DNA from 3 places in the Rhizobium sp. BK060 genome. Region 1 is predicted to be linked to each of the others. Evidence: predicted binding sites of a transcription regulator. Region 1 holds the regulator's gene; each other region holds the start of a gene.
The links. The regulator HrcA, encoded in region 1, represses chaperone genes, less so after heat shock. The targets are predictions, from matches to a motif close to GTTAGCACTCNCNNNNNGNGAGTGCTAAC.
Positions count from the first base shown of each region.

Region 1 (3,829 bases):
TTGGTTTCGGGTTCGACGAGCTTCGGGCCTCCCTTGGCGACGCCGACCATGGCGGGACGCAGAACGCGCTCACCAATGGTGTAACCGGCCTGAACGACCTGAACAACGGTGTTGTTCGGCACGTCGGGGTTCGGCACTTCGAACATGGCCTGATGGAAGTTCGGATCGAACTTCTGGCCGACTGGCTCCAACTTGCGGACACCGTGGCGCTCGAGCGCCGATAACATCGAGCGTTCCGTCATCTCGACGCCTTCAATCAGCGTTGTCAGGCCGGCGTCGGCGGCAGCCTTGGCTTCCTCGGGGATCGCGTCGATGGCGCGGCGCAGGTTGTCCGAAACGGCCAGCATGTCGCGGGCAAAGCCAGCCGCTGAATAGGTCTTGGCGTCCTTGACTTCCCGCTCAGTGCGGCGGCGCAGGTTATCCATCTCTGCAGCAAGGCGCAGATAGCGGTCGCGCAACTCTACATTCTCGACCTTCAGAAGTTCCAGCGGATCGGGCTGTGCTGCAGCTTCAGCGGCGGCTTCGTTCTCGACGTTTGCGGCGGCGTCCGCCGCGGCTTCGGCCGCGGCGGTGTCAGGTCCGTTCTTCGTCGTTTCGTCAGTCATGACGTTCTCCGGTGATTGGTGTCTTTTAGAATGTGCCCGATATCGAGCTTTGACGGGCAAAAATCAAGTCTGCGTGACTGAAAAGCACGCGATGCAAGGCACAACTCATGCAGGGTTGACCGAGAGGGCCGCCTTGACTTGCTCGCGCTAAAGTTCTTTTATTTTAGCCAGATCTAAATCTTTGGTGCTTCGGCCTTATCCAGGGTCAAGGAGCTGCTACCATGAGCGATCAGAAAAGCTATTCCGGGCGCTGCTTCTGCGGCGCCGTGGAGATTGTTGCTACCGGCGAACCGGTGGCTATGGGCTACTGCCACTGTGCCTCCTGTCGGCATTGGTCGGCAGGACCGGTCAACGCCTTTACGCTCTGGCAACGGCACGCTGTCCACGTCACCAAAGGTGGCGAGCACGTGGAAGGCTACCAGAAGTCCGATACGAGCGTGCGGAAATTCTGCGAGCTGTGCGGTGGGCATCTCTACACCGACCACCCCACCTGGGGCGTCACCAACGTTTACGCGGCACTTCTGCCCGATCTCGATTACGCTCCGGCGTTGCACATGAACTATCAGGAAAGCGTGCTGCCTATCCGTGACGGCCTGCCGAAATACAGAGACATGCCTGCTGAGATGGGCGGCTCGGGCGACATGCTGCCGGAGTAGTTGCCCTACTTTGCGCCGCGTGACAATCGCGTCATCAGCTGAGCGGTGTAATCGACCATCGGGACGATGCGCGAGTAGTTGAGCCGCGTGGGCCCAATCACGCCGACGGCGCCAACGATACGGTCGTCATCATCACGATAGGGCGCGACGATCAACGAGGAGCCGGAAAGCGAGAAGAGTTTGTTTTCCGAGCCGATGAAAATGCGCACGCCCGGCCCGCTTTCTGCGAGATTGAGAAGCTCCAGCAGGCTGTCCTTCTTTTCGAGGTCGTCGAAAAGCATGCGCAGGCGGTCGAGATCGTCGGCTCCGGCAAGACCGGCCAGCAGATTGGCGCGGCCGCGGATGATGAGCTGGGCCGGCTTGCCCTCGTCGGCGCTGCCGGACCAGACGGCGATGCCGCGCTCGACGAGATCCTGCGACAGCGTATCGAGCTCGCGGCGAACATCGTCCTTCAGCCGGCTTAATTCATTGCGCAGTTCCGGCAGCGTCTGGCCGGTCATGTGGGCGTTGAGAAAATTGGCGGCCTCGGTCAACTGCGACGACGTGACGCCTGCCGGAAGCTCGATAATGCGGTTTTCCACCTGGTCGTGATCACCGACAAGAACCGCAAGCGCCTTCGTCGGCTCAAGCCGGATGAATTCGACATGCTTGAGAACAGGATCGCTCTTCGAAGTGATAACAAGGCCGGCGCCGCGCGAAATGCCCGAAAGCATGCGGCTAGCCTCATTCATCATCAATTCCATCGGGTTGTCGCGGCTTTCGGCACGCACCTGGCGATCGATGTTGGCGCGATCCTCGGCCGAGAGATCGCCGACCTGCATGAAGGCGTCGACAAAGAAGCGCAAGCCGATCTGTGTCGGCAGGCGGCCGGCACTGACATGCGGCGAGTAGATGAGGCCAAGTTCCTCCAGATCGCTCATCACGTTGCGCACGGAAGCTGGCGACAGCGACATCGGCAGGATGCGCGACAGGTTGCGGGAGCCGAGCGGTTCACCCGTCTCCAGATAGCCCTCTACGATGCGGCGAAAGATTTCCTTGGAGCGTTCATCCAGCGCAGCCACTGCATCTGAAACCGACGTCGATCTGAACTCCATGAAACCTTGCGTACCCGTGCTGACGATGATCCGACAAAATATAGCCAATCTCCCCGCAGCGGCAAAAGGGAAATTGCAAATAGGCGCTGCCAATCGTAGAAGCTCTCAACAACATAAGCACGCACGATCTAACCGAAAACCACTCGCGTCTTCGGCATCATGATTAGGAGAATAGTATGCGGCCCTCAGGCAGAAAAACCGACCAGATGCGCAAGGTCTCTTTCGAGCGCAATTTCTCCAAGCACGCGGAAGGCTCCTGTCTGGTGAAGTTTGGCGATACGCATGTGTTGTGCACGGCGAGCGTCGAGGAGAAGCCGCCGGCATGGCTGCGCAATACCGGCAAGGGTTGGGTCACGGCCGAATACGGCATGCTGCCGCGCGCCACCGGCGAGCGCATGAAGCGCGAGGCCGCATCCGGCAAGCAGGGTGGGCGCACGCAGGAAATCCAGCGCCTGATCGGCCGCTCGCTGCGCGCCGTCGTCGACCTCAAGGAACTCGGTGAGCGTCAGATCACGCTCGACTGTGACGTCATCCAAGCGGACGGCGGAACGCGCACAGCATCCATCACCGGCGCTTGGGTTGCGCTCTATGATTGCCTGAAGTGGATGGAGAGCCGCAACATGCTGAAGGTCGAGCGCGTGCTCAAAGACCACGTCGCGGCCATCTCCTGCGGCATCTTTGCCAACCAGTCGGTGATCGACCTCGACTATCTCGAAGACTCCTCAGCCGAGACCGACGCGAACTTCGTGATGACGGGCGCGGGCGGTATTGTGGAAATCCAGGGCACCGCCGAAGGCACGCCTTTCACCGACGAGGAGTTCGCCTCGCTGATGACACTCGCCAAAACAGGCATTGCCGAGCTCGTCGCGATGCAGAAGCAGGCGATCGCTGGATGAACGACATGCTGGAAGGCATGCTGGAGACGGCGCTCTATGCGGACGATCTCGACGAGGTCGAAGCCTTCTACGAGGGCATTCTCGGCCTTTCGAAGATCTCGCGAGGCGGCAACCGGCATGTCTTCTTTCGCTGCGGCACCGGCGTATTGCTGATCTTCAACGCTAAGGAAACGATCAAGCCCCCCTTACCCACCGCGCTGCAGGTGCCACCGCACGGCACAAGCGGTGCAGGACATGCCTGTTTTCGTGTCTCCGGGGGAAATCTCGATGCGATTGCGGCCCGACTAAAGTCCAAAGGTGTCGCCATCGAATCCGAAGTCACCTGGCCGCAAGGCGGCCGATCGATCTATTTCCGCGATCCGGCGGGCAACAGCCTCGAATGCGCTGAAGCCCGCATCTGGGGCATCGAATAGGACAATCATGCGCAAGCTCGAAACCAAGACCATCGTCGTTGCCAGCCACAATGCCGGGAAGATCCGGGAAATCCAGGACCTGATCGGTCCGTTCGGTTTCACGGCAAAGTCAGCGGCCGAATTGAACTTCGTGGAGCCTGACGAAACCGGCACCACCTTTGAGGA
Region 1 is NZ_JACHYW010000019.1:43,001-46,829, forward strand. Features, by position in the region: gene grpE (nucleotide exchange factor GrpE) at 1-605, opposite strand, end outside; gene FHT71_RS20560 (GFA family protein) at 827-1,261, shown strand; gene hrcA (heat-inducible transcriptional repressor HrcA) at 1,267-2,355, opposite strand; gene rph (ribonuclease PH) at 2,532-3,251, shown strand; gene FHT71_RS20575 (VOC family protein) at 3,248-3,664, shown strand; gene rdgB (RdgB/HAM1 family non-canonical purine NTP pyrophosphatase) at 3,672-3,829, shown strand, end outside.

Region 2 (3,829 bases), on a different contig from region 1:
CCTCGATTGCACGGCGGACGATGTCGATGCCGTGTCTCTGGTCGGCATTCTCGGTCTGAACGGTGTCCAGTGCTTTGACGGCTCTCAACAACGCAACACCACCGCCGGGCAGCACGCCCTCCTCGACGGCCGCGCGCGTGGCATGCATGGCGTCGTCGACGCGGTCCTTGCGTTCCTTCACCTCGACCTCGGTCGAGCCGCCGACGCGGATGACGGCCACGCCGCCGGCAAGCTTGGCCAGCCGCTCCTGCAGCTTTTCGCGATCGTAGTCCGACGTGGTTTCCTCGATCTGCGCCCTGATCTGCGCGACCCGGCCCTGAATCTCCGTCTTCGAGCCTGCGCCGTCGACGATCGTCGTGTTTTCCTTTTCGACGACGACCTTCTTGGCGCCGCCAAGCATGTTGAGGGTCACATTCTCGAGCTTGATACCGAGGTCCTCAGAGACTGCGGTCCCGCCTGTTAGGATCGCTATGTCCTCCAGCATCGCCTTGCGGCGGTCGCCGAACCCTGGAGCCTTGACGGCAGCAACCTTCAGGCCGCCGCGCAGCTTGTTGACGACGAGCGTCGCCAGCGCCTCGCCTTCGACGTCCTCTGCAATGATAAGCAAAGGCTTCCCGGACTGAACCACGGCCTCGAGGACCGGCAGCAACGCCTGCAGGTTCGAAAGCTTCTTTTCGTGGATCAGGAGGTAGGGTTCCTCGAGCTCAACCCGCATCTTCTCTGGGTTGGTGACAAAATACGGCGAGAGATAACCACGGTCGAACTGCATGCCTTCGACGACTTCCAACTCTGTCACGGCGGTCTTGGCTTCCTCGACGGTGATGACGCCTTCGTTGCCGACCTTTGCCATTGCTTCTGCAAGGAAGCGGCCAATCTCGGCGTCGCCATTGGCCGAGATGGTGCCCACCTGGGCGATCTCATCGTTCCTGGTAACTTTACGGGCGTTCTTCTGCAGCTCCTCGACCACAGCTTCGACTGCTTTGTCGATACCGCGCTTCAGGTCCATCGGGTTCATCCCCGACGCCACGGCCTTCGCACCCTCCTTGACGATCGCCTGGGCGAGAATTGTCGCGGTGGTGGTGCCGTCACCAGCGATGTCGCTGGTCTTCGAGGCAACTTCGCGCACCATCTGTGCACCCATGTTCTCGAACTTGTCCTCCAGCTCGACTTCCTTGGCAACAGTGACGCCGTCCTTGGTGATCCGGGGTGCGCCGTACGACTTGTCGATAACAACATTGCGCCCCTTGGGGCCGAGCGTAACCTTAACCGCATTGGCGAGGATATCGACACCGGCCAGCATCTTCTCGCGGGCGTCGGAATGGAACTTCACTTCCTTGGCAGCCATTTTTCTACTCCTTCCTCAGGCAGCATTCCTTGTAAGCAGGGGGCGGTATCGACCCTACGCCGCATTTCTCGCAGCGGCGTCGACCTCGATCACGCCCATCACGTCAGATTCCTGCATGATCAGGAGATCCTCGCCATTGAGCTTGATTTCGGTGCCCGACCATTTGCCAAACAGGATGCGATCGCCCACCTTCACATCGAGGGGTCGCAATTGCCCATTGTCGTCGCGCGCACCGGGGCCGGCGGCAACGACCTCACCTTCCTGTGGCTTTTCCTTCGCCGTGTCTGGGATGATGATGCCGCCGGCCGTTTTCTCCTCGGCCTCGATGCGGCGAACCAGGATTCGGTCATGCAAGGGACGGAACGTCATGTCGCTCTCCTCAGGGACAAACAGATTTTCCCTCCGCGCCGCATAGGGAGCGAAGCCGACGCGGGGCTCCGATCCTTTCGCCATCGCGTTCAGATCGATCTGGTTTATGATTTTTGGAGTTTCAAGAGGGGAGTTGAAATTTTTTAGCACTCTAGCCTATCGAGTGCTAACCGGTCTGAATTGATACAGCTGTTTCACGTCGCCGGCGGTTTGGACGCGTACCGCGTCGCCATGGTGGTGGGTTTTGCCGAGACGAGCTGACGATCACCCATGAGAGCCGTTTGGGCGCAGATTTGGAAAACGGGCTCCCGGATTTTTGCCGCTGAGTGTCCCCGGAACGTAAGCCGCCCACGATGGGCCCTTTGCCTTGACGAGATCACGATTCACTCGGCCAACTCACCGTCGGACTTGGTCACCTCACTTTCGAGGTGTTCGAAGAGAAACGGATTGATCATATCCCAAGGTCCTCTGCGATTTTTCTTTATCACCGAAACGGCCTCCGCCAGCCGCTGCTCCGAAAAAGTCGAAAATTGGTCAACGCTCGAACATTCGCGGAGCAAACTATCAGCATTGCGTATCTCTTCTAGCTTCGGAGGCTGCGCTTGGTAGCCGACTTGAAGCTTTATGCTTTGAGAAGCCATCACCGGCAAATGCAACCTTCGATATACCGGAAGGGTCTGTGACATGATTTCATCCTGGATTATGCCAGCATCTAGGACGTACTCACTCGGAATATTGGCCTGTACATAGAACTTATGATCTTGCATGCAGTGCCCAAGCTTCAACATCGTATACGTGTATAGGCCCTGCGTGATCACGTTCCAATCAAGCCCCTGGAGCCAAGTCAGATCCCCTGGCTTGTAGCAGCCAACATTTATAAGACCGCCGACATAGTCGCCAGCAAAGTATCCACCGACCGTGGCCACGCCATACCAAAAGGTCTTGTTCGTCGCGACTGACCGGACGAACCGTATCCCTTCCAATCGATCACTCTGGAACGCTCTCCACGAAAAAAGTACTTCCCCGGCCGTTATCGCCACTGGAGCACCAGCGGAGAGACCATAGAGTTCTTTATCGCGCTCTGAAAACCATGTGATCATGGTCGAGGCAAGGGGGCTCGAGATCGGGTTGACGTTGTACTGCCGCGTAGCGACGTCATACTGAATCTGCGAATACTCGCCTTCACAACTATAGTTTATCAGCACTTTCCCTTGGTCATCAACAGATAGACTGAAGTATCCATCATCGATGTCTTTCAGCGGATTAGTTTTCCAGTCTCTTGACACCCTCACTGCGACGCCAATCGCGAACAGGGAAACGGAGATCGCAACGAATAGTAAGCAGAAGTTCAGGATTCTAAGGCGCTTAGCTCGATCAGACATGATGAACACCTCGAACTCCGGCAGGAAGTATCGGCACTATAATATATTTACCGTACACGAGACAGTTCGGCTTGAGAGGGTGATGGAGCAGCTTATTCTCGTTCAAGTACGTCAATCGCACGGCGCTGCTGGCCTAAGGGCCTGGACGAACAACACCTTCCCGGAATGCGCGACATGCAAGCGCACAAGCGCTGGCGGCCTCCATCATAAAGCAGGTGCGATAGAAACTGCCCCCATTACCTTCCCGCTACCCCTTGGTTGGGCTAGTACCCGGTCATCTCCAGGTAACCCCTGCCACTGACACTGCCCTCGAAGGAGATCGGGCCTTCCCAGTACGGGACGGACGTTGACATCCACGCATGATCGTTCAGAGGATGGGTGGTGACGTCAAAGCCGCGACTGGGAATCTGGACGTTCCAAGAAACAGGAATTTGACGCCCTGCGACTTTGGCGGTTCGCACGGGAACGATCTTGAGAGCTGCCGCCGGCAAAGGGTCCGGTCGCCCGTCGGCGGTGATCCAGGTAGCCGAGGTAAATCCCTCTCCATCATTTCGCAGACGGAAGCCCATGAGCTTCTCACCTGTATCGAGATGTAGCGAGAACCAGTCCCAACCGGTCTGGTCTTGCGCAAGCGGCTGTGACGACCACTCGCGGTCAAGCCAAGCCTTCCCCGTCACCTCTACATTCCCGGCCGGTAGCGAAAGCGAGCCGGTCACCGCATAGAACGGTTGCG
Region 2 is NZ_JACHYW010000007.1:146,112-149,940, forward strand. Features, by position in the region: gene groL (chaperonin GroEL) at 1-1,345, opposite strand, end outside; gene groES (co-chaperone GroES) at 1,400-1,714, opposite strand; gene FHT71_RS10075 (hypothetical protein) at 2,098-3,096, opposite strand; gene FHT71_RS10080 (lipocalin-like domain-containing protein) at 3,360-3,829, opposite strand, start outside.
Region 2: a site for HrcA is predicted at 1,857-1,885, ahead of groES (co-chaperone GroES). Genes of this name have one in related genera too.

Region 3 (3,829 bases), on a different contig from region 1:
TGGATTGTCCGCTATGCCCGTCATCCGGACAATCTCCCTAAGGACACCTGCGCATAGACGTGCATCTTCTTTTGACGGCAAGCTCATGTTTTACTCCGCAGGTGGCTCGCCCCCTCGAACAGGGGCGAGCCAGAATGATCGTTTAGAAATCCATGCCGGCGCCGGCGGGGATCGCCGGAGCGGCTTCCTTCTTGGGCTTTTCGGCGATCATGGCCTCCGTCGTTACCAGCAGGCCGGCAACGGAGGCTGCATCCTGAAGCGCGGTGCGCACGACCTTGGCCGGATCGATAACGCCCTGCGCATAGAGATCGCCATACTCTCCGGTCTGGGCATTCCAGCCGTAGGAGAAGTCGGACTTTTCGCGCAGCTTGCCGACGATGATCGAACCTTCGGCGCCGGAATTCTCGGCGATCTGACGGACAGGTGCCTCGATTGCGCGACGGACGATCTCGACGCCGACCCGCTGATCCCGGTTGGCCGTGTTGAGATTGTCGAGCGCTTTGACGGCCCGCAGCAGCGCGACGCCGCCACCCGGTAGAATGCCTTCCTCGACGGCCGCACGGGTGGCATGCAGCGCATCGTCGACGCGGTCCTTCTTTTCCTTCACTTCGACTTCCGTCGAACCGCCGACGCGGATGACGGCAACGCCGCCGGCGAGCTTGGCGAGGCGTTCCTGCAGTTTCTCGCGGTCATAATCGGAGGTGGTTTCCTCGATCTGCGCGCGGATCTGGGCAACGCGGCCGTCGATCTCGGCCTTGGAGCCGACGCCATCGATGATCGTGGTGTTTTCCTTCTCGATCGCGATCTTCTTGGCACGGCCAAGCATGTTCAGCGTCACGTTCTCCAGCTTGACACCGAGGTCTTCGGAAATGACAGTGCCGCCTGTCAAAATAGCGATGTCTTCCAGCATGGCCTTGCGGCGGTCACCGAAGCCCGGAGCCTTGACGGCAGCGATCTTCAGGCCGCCACGCAGCTTGTTGACGACGAGCGTGGCGAGAGCCTCGCCTTCGACGTCTTCGGCAATGATAAGGAGCGGCTTGCCGGACTGCACGACGGCTTCGAGAACCGGTAGCATCGATTGCAGGTTCGAAAGCTTCTTCTCGTGGATGAGGATATAAGGATCCTCGAACTCGACGCGCATCTTCTCGGCATTGGTGACGAAGTAAGGGCTGAGGTAGCCGCGGTCGAACTGCATGCCTTCGACGACTTGGAGTTCGGTTTCGGCCGTCTTGGCTTCCTCGACGGTGATGACGCCCTCGTTGCCAACCTTTTCCATTGCCTCGGCAAGGTAACGGCCGATCTCTTCGTCGCCATTGGCCGAAATCGTGCCGACCTGGGCGATCTCCGAATTGTGGGAGATCTTGCGCGCGTTGGTCTTCAGTTCGTTGACCACGGCGTCGACGGCAAGGTCGATGCCGCGCTTCAGGTCCATCGGGTTCATGCCGGACGCCACCGCCTTGGCGCCTTCCTTGACGATCGCCTGGGCGAGAACGGTCGCGGTGGTCGTGCCGTCGCCGGCGCGATCATTGGTCTTGGAGGCGACTTCGCGCAGCATCTGGGCGCCCATGTTCTCGAACTTGTCTTCCAGTTCGATTTCCTTGGCGACCGAAACGCCGTCCTTGGTTATGCGCGGTGCGCCGAAGGACTTGTCGATAACGACGTTGCGGCCTTTCGGGCCAAGCGTCACCTTCACAGCATTGGCAAGCACATCGACCCCACGCAGCATGCGTTCACGGGCATCGGTGTGGAACTTGACTTCTTTCGCAGCCATTTCTTTAACTCCTCAATAGGCAGCTAATTTAACTGATCGGTCGGCCTTCAGGCGGCCTGCTTCTGCTCTGCCGGGGCTTCGATGATGCCCATGACATCGCTTTCTTTCATGATCAGCAGGTCTTCGCCGTTGATCTTGATCTCGGTGCCGGACCATTTGCCGAACAGGATGCGATCGCCAGCCTTGACGTCGAGCGGCTGGACCTGGCCGGCATCGTTACGCGCGCCGGGTCCGACGGCGATGACCTCGCCTTCCTGCGGTTTTTCCTTAGCGGTATCGGGAATGATGATTCCGCCCTTGGTTTTCTCTTCGGACTCAACCCGGCGGACAAGAATGCGATCATGAAGCGGTCGGAACGACATGTTTTCCTCCGATGGACAAACAATGATGACGTTGTTCCCCTGGCCGGACCGGATGACCAGTCCGGGTGGGTGCAAAACCTCAGTCGAGCGTTTTGCGCAAAATGATCTGGTTTGGCGGTTTTTTGATTTCAAGAGGTCAAAACAAAAAAATCAGCACTCCTCGGAGGCGGCTGCTAACTTTCTGGAAAGAAACAAGAACCTGGCCTCGAGCGTCTAAAAATTCGTTGATGGCCGCAAAAAATTACGCCACGTTCAGGCTGTCACGAAACGGAGATGAAGCATGCGATTTTCATCGGATCTGGAGCGTCAGCTCAACGGTTATGGCCTTACCACCGCGCATATCCTCTACCGCATTCCCGATTTCGAATCCGTCCTTCAGACTTATGTCTGGCAGGATTACGATCTGGCTCCCGATTTCCCTGAGATGCAGAAGTTCCTCAATTACTGGCAGGCCAACCTCGACGGGCCGCTGCATTCCGTCCGCTATACGCATCAGCGCCTGATCGGACCGAACGAATGGTGCCGCGTCGAAGGCGAGTTCAAGCTGCACTGAGACTTGAATCCGGATTTTTCGTTTCCTGGTTCTTTTTCCGACCGAGGCTTGATGAGCTCGGCAGCACGTCATCCCGGTCTCCGTTTGACGATGTCAAAAGCGAGTCGGGATCGCGCAAGCCAGTTGCTCCCAGCGCTGCAAAATAGAATTGAGTGGCAAAGCCTCGAAGCATCGGAGCACCAGAGATGGCCTGAAGACGAGATCGCTGATTGTGCCGTTGAAGGGTAAGCGTTGTTTTTCTGCGCAGCCCACGTTTGATTGCCGGCTTTGAATTCCGCAGTTGGACCGACGGCGGCAATCTGCGCCCGCCTGTTGTGAAAGCCTGCGCGATATACAGAATATAGCTGCAGGTTAGGAGCTCGATCGAGTGGTTCGCTAGGACTGAAGACACCCAAATTTTTCTCAGGCGCAGCCCTTGAATCCGAAATTCTCAAAAACCAAATCGATAGCTGCCAGCCGCTGAGGATAGGGCTGGCCTTGCTGGAAGCGCCATCTTTCGGCGCTCCGTACCCATGTTGCTTCAAGGAGGATATGGCTATGGCAACATCCTACGACTATGCACCGCTGTTCCGATCCAGCGTCGGTTTCGATCGGGTCTTCAATCTCCTCGAAAATGCTCAGCGCGCCCGCTCGATCAGCGACTGGCCGCCCTATGACATTGTCAAGACCGGCGATGACAGCTATCGGATTTCGATAGCGGTGGCAGGTTTCGCTCAAGACGATCTCGACATCACATTCCAGTCCAACCTTCTGATCGTGGCCGGCAAGAAGCAGGAGGCGGCTGCCGAAGCCTACCTTCATCGCGGCATAGCCGGCCGGCCGTTCGAACACCGGTTCGAGCTCGCCGACCATGTTAGGGTGAACGGAGCGGATCTAAAGAACGGTCTCCTGTCCGTGGATCTCGTTCGTGAGGTTCCCGAGGAAATGAAGCCGCGGAAAATCGCCATCGAGACTGCGCCGACTGTTGAGCCGTCGGCTCCTTGCGCGCAGATCGACGCGCAGAAGGCCGCTTAAGCAGAACCCATCAAGGAGGGCGTCGCGGCGGCGGCGCCCGTCAACATCGCGGGTTGGGAAGGAGAGCGTAATGAAACCCGATATGTTCAAAGAGCCAGTTTCTATTCTTGTCGGCCTCGGCTTTCCGGC
Region 3 is NZ_JACHYW010000005.1:54,075-57,903, forward strand. Features, by position in the region: gene groL (chaperonin GroEL) at 143-1,771, opposite strand; gene groES (co-chaperone GroES) at 1,819-2,133, opposite strand; gene FHT71_RS07200 (usg protein) at 2,414-2,686, shown strand; gene FHT71_RS07205 (Hsp20 family protein) at 3,224-3,700, shown strand; gene FHT71_RS07210 (DUF982 domain-containing protein) at 3,771-3,829, shown strand, end outside.
Region 3: a site for HrcA is predicted at 2,283-2,311, ahead of groES (co-chaperone GroES). Genes of this name have one in related genera too.